DNA from 3 places in the Promicromonospora sp. NPDC110617 genome. Region 1 is predicted to be linked to each of the others. Evidence: riboswitches for the same ligand, from Rfam matches in the RefSeq annotation. Region 1 holds a riboswitch; each other region holds the start of a gene.
The links. Region 1 has a riboswitch for S-adenosylmethionine ahead of metE (5-methyltetrahydropteroyltriglutamate--homocysteine S-methyltransferase). Riboswitches for the same ligand answer to the same signal wherever they lie in the genome.
Positions count from the first base shown of each region.

Region 2: another riboswitch for S-adenosylmethionine. It lies ahead of ACZ7LE_RS10430 (LLM class flavin-dependent oxidoreductase); the one in region 1 lies ahead of metE (5-methyltetrahydropteroyltriglutamate--homocysteine S-methyltransferase).
Region 3: another riboswitch for S-adenosylmethionine. It lies ahead of ACZ7LE_RS00865 (methylenetetrahydrofolate reductase); the one in region 1 lies ahead of metE (5-methyltetrahydropteroyltriglutamate--homocysteine S-methyltransferase).

Region 1 covers NZ_JBVKBM010000003.1:849,502-851,752, reverse strand. Annotated here, with positions in the region: gene metE (5-methyltetrahydropteroyltriglutamate--homocysteine S-methyltransferase) at 1-930, opposite strand, end outside; SAM riboswitch class I at 939-1,042, opposite strand; gene ACZ7LE_RS21575 (type 1 glutamine amidotransferase domain-containing protein) at 1,221-1,925, shown strand; gene ACZ7LE_RS21570 (LysR family transcriptional regulator) at 1,970-2,251, shown strand, end outside.
Region 2 covers NZ_JBVKBM010000001.1:2,382,084-2,384,334, reverse strand. Annotated here, with positions in the region: gene ACZ7LE_RS10430 (LLM class flavin-dependent oxidoreductase) at 1-1,056, opposite strand, end outside; SAM riboswitch class IV at 1,439-1,550, opposite strand; gene ACZ7LE_RS10425 (GH92 family glycosyl hydrolase) at 1,925-2,251, opposite strand, start outside.
Region 3 covers NZ_JBVKBM010000001.1:204,740-206,990, forward strand. Annotated here, with positions in the region: gene ACZ7LE_RS00860 (carbohydrate ABC transporter permease) at 1-642, shown strand, start outside; SAM riboswitch class I at 737-853, shown strand; gene ACZ7LE_RS00865 (methylenetetrahydrofolate reductase) at 858-1,802, shown strand; gene ACZ7LE_RS00870 (Hsp20/alpha crystallin family protein) at 1,942-2,251, shown strand, end outside.

The DNA of each region.
Region 1 (2,251 bases):
CGTGGGGATGGCGCCGCGCACCAGGTCGATCGCGATCGCCTCGACGTCGGTCCCGGCCAGCAGGGCGAGGCCGTCGCCTGCCTCGCTGCGCAGGTCGCCGTACGGGGCGGTGACGAGGATCGCGGGGCGCTCGGCGCGGTCGGCTCGGGAAGCGGCGGGGGAGAGCTCGGTCGCCAGCGTGGCGTAGGCCCGGCGGACGGCGTCGGCGACCTCGTCGAACGGGACGTCCAGCAGGTCCGTGACCAGGGCCGGCTCGTCGAGCTGTACCCAGGGGGCGCCCGCGGCGGCGAGCGCGCGCAGCAGGTCGGCGTACGCGGCGACGACGTCGTCGAGGCGGTCGAGCGGGCGGAAGCCGTCCGGGGAACCATCAGCGGGCTTGCTGAGCAGCAGGAACGTCACCGGTCCCACGAACGCGGGGCGGGTCACGACGGCCTGGCCGCCGTCGGCCGGGTGCGCCAGCTCGGTGAACTCGCGCACCGCGCGGTCGTCGACGAACCCGATCGGGGTGTCCGGCCCGATCTCCGGGACCAGGTAGTGGTAGTTCGTGTCGAACCACTTGGTCATCTCAAGCGGTGCGTTGTCGCCCTCGCCGCGCGCCACCGTGAAGTAGGCGGACAGGGTCAGGCGACCCCCGTCCGCGGTGAGCCCCGCGAAGCGGTCGGGCACGGCGCCCAGCAGCGCGACGGCGTCGAGCACCTGGTCGTAGTACGAGAACGAGCCGGGGACGGCAGCGTTGCCGGCGTCCAGGCCCAGGTCGACGAGCCGGCGGGCGGTGGCGAGCCGCAGGTCGCGGGCGGTCGCCTCCAGCTCGTCGGCGGTGGTGCGGCCGGCCCAGAAGGACTCGACGGCGCGCTTGAGCTCGCGCCTCCGGCCGATGCGGGGGTAGCCCAGGATCGTGGCGGTGGGAAGGTGCGGGTTCGTGACTGCCATGCGTATCAGCTCCATCGGACCTGGCGTTAGCACCTTGCCCCGAGATTGGCGCCTCGGAGGTAGGTTGCTGCGGTGTCGTGGAGCCAGGACTCTCGACCGCTCTGGATGATGAGACTTGATCGTAGGCATGCCCGGGATGTGGTCGGCAAACCGTCCACGCCTCGGACAAATCGGAGCCATAAGTCTGGTTATAGCTCCGGCCGACCGTTTCGGCATCCGGTGATGGAATCTGACGTTCCCCGAGGACCGCACCCCAGCGGGACACTCCCCGAACAGATCGGAACCACACCATGTCGAAGATCCTGATGGTCGTCTCCGCCGCGAGCAGCCTGCGCCTGGCCGACGGCACCGAGCACCCCACCGGCTACTGGGCCGAGGAGGTCGCCGCCTCCCACCGCGTGCTCACCGCGGCCGGCGCGCAGGTCGACGTCGCGACGCCGGGCGGCGTGGCGCCCACGGTCGACCCGGTCAGCCTCGACGAGCGCGGTGGGGTGCCCGCAGCCGACGCCGCGGAGTTCCGGGCGTACCTGGACGGCATCGCCGACCAACTCGACCACCCGCTCACGCTGGCCGACGTCGACGCCGCCGGCTACGACGCCGTGTACCTCCCCGGCGGCCACGCCCCCATGGCGGACCTGGCGCACGACGCCGACCTCGGCCGCCTGCTGCTCGCCGCGAACGACCGGGGCACGACCGTCGGCGCGCTGTGCCACGGCGTCGCCGCGCTGCTCAGCGCCCAGGGGCCGGACGGCACCTTCGCCTACGCGGGCCGGGCGCTCACCTCGTTCACGGACGAGGAGGAGCGCCAGGGCGGCCTCGGCGACGCCGCGCCCTACCTCGTCGAGTCGCGGCTGCGCGAGCGCGGCGCCGTCGTCCAGGTCGGCGCGGCCTGGAGCAGCACCGTGGTCCAGGACGGCAACCTGATCACCGGGCAGAACCCGCAGTCCAGCGCGGCCGCCGCCGAGGCGGTGCTCACGGCGCTCGCGGCGCGCTGAGCCCGGCTAGCCTGTGGGCAGGACGACGACGGAGGGTGGTGCCGGTGCCGGGTCTTGACCTCCTCGCCACGTTCCTGGAGGTCTACCGCACCGGGTCGCTGTCGGCGGCGGCGGAGCGCCTGGGCGTGAGCCAGCCCGCCGTCACCGGGCAGCTCGCCCGCCTGGAGGAACAGCTCGGCACCCGCCTGTTCGTGCGGTCCCGCCGGGGCGCCGAGCCCACGGAGCGCGCCGTGGCGCTGGCCGCCGAGGTGGGGCTGCACGTGGACGGGCTCCGGTCGGCCCTCGGCCCGCGCGACGTCGAGCCGGCGGTGCGCGGGCTCGTCCGG
Region 2 (2,251 bases), on a different contig from region 1:
GAGCACGGGCACCAGGTGGTCGGTGATCGTGTCGAGGTCCGAGCTGAGCGACGACGGCCGCAGCAGGAACCCGTCGACGGCGCCGACGGTGGTCCAGTCGGCGATCAGGGTGGCGAGCTCGTCGGGCGTGTCGGCGACGACCAGCCCGTCGCCCATGGCCGCGGTGCCCTCCAGCGCCTCGACGAGCTCGAGGCGAGCCCGGGCGCTGGCCCGCTCCTGCGCGAGCACCACGTAGACCTCGGCGAGCACGCGCAGCTCCTCGGGGTCGCGCCCCGCGGACAGCGCGGCGTCCCGCACGAGCCGGCGCAGCCGCACCGCGTGCGCGGCATCCGTGACGGTGATCCGCGCGACGTCGGCGGTGCGGCCGGCGAGCGCCGCGCTGGCCTCGGAGCGCACGCGGACGACGACGGGCGGGGGTGTCTGCGGCAGGGCGTCGTCCGTGCCGGCGGCCGGGCGGCCGCGGACGGCGAACCGGATGCCGTCGTGGTCCACGCGGAACCGGCCCTCGGCGTCGAGCTCGACCGCGCCCGCCCCGCTGCCGGGACGGCCCGTCCACACCTGCGTCACGGACCGGATGCCCAGCTCGACCCGGCCGGCCCACGCGTCGTCGGCCTCGGGGAGCTTGCTCTGCCGCACGGCCTGCCAGCCGGCCCGCCCGCTGCTCGCGCGGTCGATGCTGCTCAGCGCGACCGCGGCGTGGGCCGCCTCGACGTGCACCGTGTCGACGGCGGCGACCAGCCCGATGCCGGCCGTGACCCGCGCGGCCCGGGCCGCGGCGACGGCCGTGTCCAGCCGCCCGGTGACCTGGCTGCGGCCCGGGTGGAGCAGAAAGCCCTCGTCGAGGCTGACGAAGTCGAGGAGGCCGCGGTCGGCGGTCCGCACGAGGTGCAGGAACCGCTCGCCGTCGAACGGGCGCGGTGCGACCGGGCCGCGTGCGCGGTGGGCGCCCGGACGGGCGCCGGCGGAGGTGAGGTCCACGCCGAGCACGACGGGACGGGCAGAGGTGGAGGCGAGGGACGTGGGGGCGAGGGACGTGGGCTGCGACGGGTACGGCACGGCGGGGCTCCGTTCGGGCTGCGGCTGCGCGACGGCGCCCGGAGGACCCGGCCGACACACAGGATGTGCGACGGCGTCCAGGGGTCACCCGGGAGCGTGGCTGCCAGAGGGCAGGAGGGAGACGTCCGGTCAGGGACGTGGGGGGCCGGATACGGCCGGGGCTCGGCGTGCGACGCCGAGAGGAGGTCCGGGCGGCGGACCGGTGGCGCCTGTGGCGGCCGGTCAGCGCGTCGGGGCTGTCGCGGTCAGCGACAACACATGTCCTCGCGCGGGGCAGCACCAGCCCGCACGGTGACGTTCCGGGTCGGCAGGGACACGTGGACGGCGGGGGCAGCGCTCCGGGTCATCGTCGTTCTCCTCACCTGCTCGCCCAGCGGCGAGCGACGCGTGTTGTCATCCGCCGGCGGCGGTGGACCTGGTCCTCACCCGGGGCACCCACCCGCGCGGGGGGTTGCCGTCCGACCAGCCGGGGCTTCGCGTCGGAACTCATGACCTGTCGAGGCTTTCTACATCTCTCCGATCGGATAAGTGCGGTTGGTCTCGATGTCACAGAAGATACGAATGGAACCCATAGAAGTCAATGATCCTTGCCCAGATCTCACATCCCGGGACCTGGGCCTTGTCGGTGAGATCGGTCGGTGGCATTGAGCTCGGTCCATCGACGGACCGAGCTCAATGCCACCGACCGATCTCGGAACGGCCTCAGCAACCAGTGGATCTCGCTGCGCGCAGCCGCACCCCCGGGGGCGCCGGCGTCGGCGGCCGGAACGCAGAAGTGCGCTTCTACCCAGTCGTCGGGCCCGGAATCACGTGGTTTCCGGGCCAGATGACTGGGTAGAAGCGCATTTTCGTGCCGGCTCCCGTGCGGCTACGTCGTCAGGAGCTCGATCTGGGCGAGGGCGCCGGGCTCGGCCAGCTCGAGGCGGAAGGCCGTGAGCGGCACGGGCTCGTCGAGCACGAAGGGCCGGAGCTGGTTCGGCCAACGCCACTCCTCGCCCGACCGCTCGTCGAGCACCCGGCCGTCGGGCGCGACCAGTCGCCACGCCGACGGCGCAGTGTCAGGGGACGGGCCGGAGGTCAGCGTGTAGGCGCGCAGCATCGCACCTGCCGGGGCGTCTGCCGCGGGCGCCCACGTGAGAGTGCCGCCCACCTCCGCCGACGCCGCGAGGTCGCCGTCGGTCAGGTGCGGCAGCGC
Region 3 (2,251 bases), on a different contig from region 1:
GAGACGCCGCTGGCGCAGAACCTGATCTCCACCCTGGTGATCTCGCTGTGCGCCACGCTGCTCGTGCTGGCCGTGGCGCTGCCCGCCGCCTACTACACGGCGCGGTTCCGGTTCACGGGCCGGCTCTTCTTCCTGTTCCTCGTGATCGTGACCCAGATGGTGCAGCCCGCGGTGCTGACGTCGGGCCTGTTCCGGCAGTTCATCGCCATCGGGATCCTCGACACGTGGGTCGCGATGATCCTGGTGAACGCCGCGTTCAACCTGTCGTTCGCGGTCTGGATCATGCACAGCTTCTTCGCGGGCATCCCGAAGGAGGTCGACGAGGCGGCGCAGCTCGACGGCGCCGGCACGTTCGCCGTCCTGACCAAGATCAACCTGCCGCTCGTCTGGCCGGGCATCGTGACGGCGGTGGTGTTCACGTTCGTCGCGTCCTGGAACGAGTTCGCGGCCTCGCTGGTGCTGCTGACGACGGCGGGCAACCAGCCGCTGTCCGTGGCGCTCACCAAGTTCGTGGGCCAGTACGAGACGTCCTGGCAGTACGTGTTCGGGGTGTCCGTCGTGGCGATCGTGCCCGTGGTGATCCTGTTCATGATCATCGAGAAGCGCCTGGTGGGCGGCCTGGTGGCCGGGTCGGTGAAGTAGCGGGCAGGCCCGGTCCACACACCGTGGACCGGGCCGTCTCGACCTCCGGACGAATTCTGTCCCAGTGCTGGACGGTCGCTTAGCATGGTGGCGAACCCCATCCAGAGCGGTCGAGAGTCCTGGCTCCCTGACACCGCAGCAACCTGCCGACCTTCCGCCGCGTCGCCGCGGCGCGAGGGACGCAAGGTGCTCACGCCAGGTTCGATGGAGCAGCCATGGTCGCCGAGGTACACCCGCACCGCCCCACGGTGTCGTTCGAGCTGATGCCCCCGCGTCGGCCGAACGCCGCGCCCAACTTCTGGGAGACGGCGCAGCGGCTCGTGGCGGCCCGCCCGGACTTCGTCTCCGTGACGTACGGGGCGGCCGGCGGCGACCGGGCCACCGCGCGCGAGGTGCTCGCCACCCTGCTGCGTGGCACGCCCGTGCTGCCCGTGGCCCACCTGACCTGCGTGGGCGCCTCGCGCGAGGACGTGTCCGCGGTGATCGAGGAGTTCCTCGAGGCCGGCGTGCGGTCCTTCCTCGCCCTGCGCGGCGACCCGCCGCGCGACGAGCCGGACTGGCGCCCGCCGGCCGACGGCGTGCGCTCCAGCGTGGACCTCGTGCGACTCCTGCGGCAGGTGGACGAACGGCGGTGCGCCGCCGACGTCAGCACGGCGCTGCGCTCGGCCGCCCGGCCGCTGGCCATCGCCGTCGCCACGTTCCCGGACGGCAACCCGGGGGCCGGCACCACGCGCGAGCAGGAGGTGCGCCGGCTGCTGGAGAAGCAGGAGGCGGGCGCGAGCTTCGCGATCACCCAGTTCTTCTACCGCGCGGACTCGTACACGGGGTTCGTCGAGGCGGCCCGGGCGGAGGGCGTGACCATCCCGATCCTCGCCGGGATCCTGCCCACCACGGAGGCCCGCCGACTGCGCCGCGTCCAGGAGCTCACCGGGGTGGCGGCGCCCGCGGAGCTCCTGCGCGACCTCGACCGGCTCACCGCCCCCGACGGCGCCGTCGACCCCGAGGCCCAGCACGCGCACGGCATCGAGTACTCCGCGGCGCTCGCGCGCGAGGTGCTCGACGCCGGTACGCCCGGCCTGCACGTGTACACGTTCAACAAGCATCGCCCCGCCCTGGACCTGCTGGACCGGGTGGGCCTGACGGGCCGCGCCGCCGCCTGACGGATCGCCGGCACGGGGGTTGGCACTCTCGGGTGTCGAGTGCCAGAATTGGAGGGTAGCCAGGCGGCGGCCAGGGCCGTCGCCGATCGCTGCGGCCCTGGAGGGGCCAGGGCCGTGTCGTCGTAGGAGGTGATGCGCGATGGCTACCTACTGGGACCCGTTCCAGGAGATGGACCGGATGTTCAGCACGATGGCCGGCAACGCACGGCAGTCCGGTGCCATGCCGATGGACCTGTTCCGCACCGGTGACCACTACGTCCTCTCGATGGACCTGCCCGGTGTCGACCCCGGCACGATCGACGTCTCGGTTGAGGACCGGACGCTCACGGTCCGTGCGGAGCGCACGCAGCGCTCGGACGACGGCGCACAGTGGCTCGTGCGCGAGCGGCCGACAGGCACGTTCGCCCGGCAGCTCACCGTGGGCCGCGGTCTCGCCCTCGACAGGATCG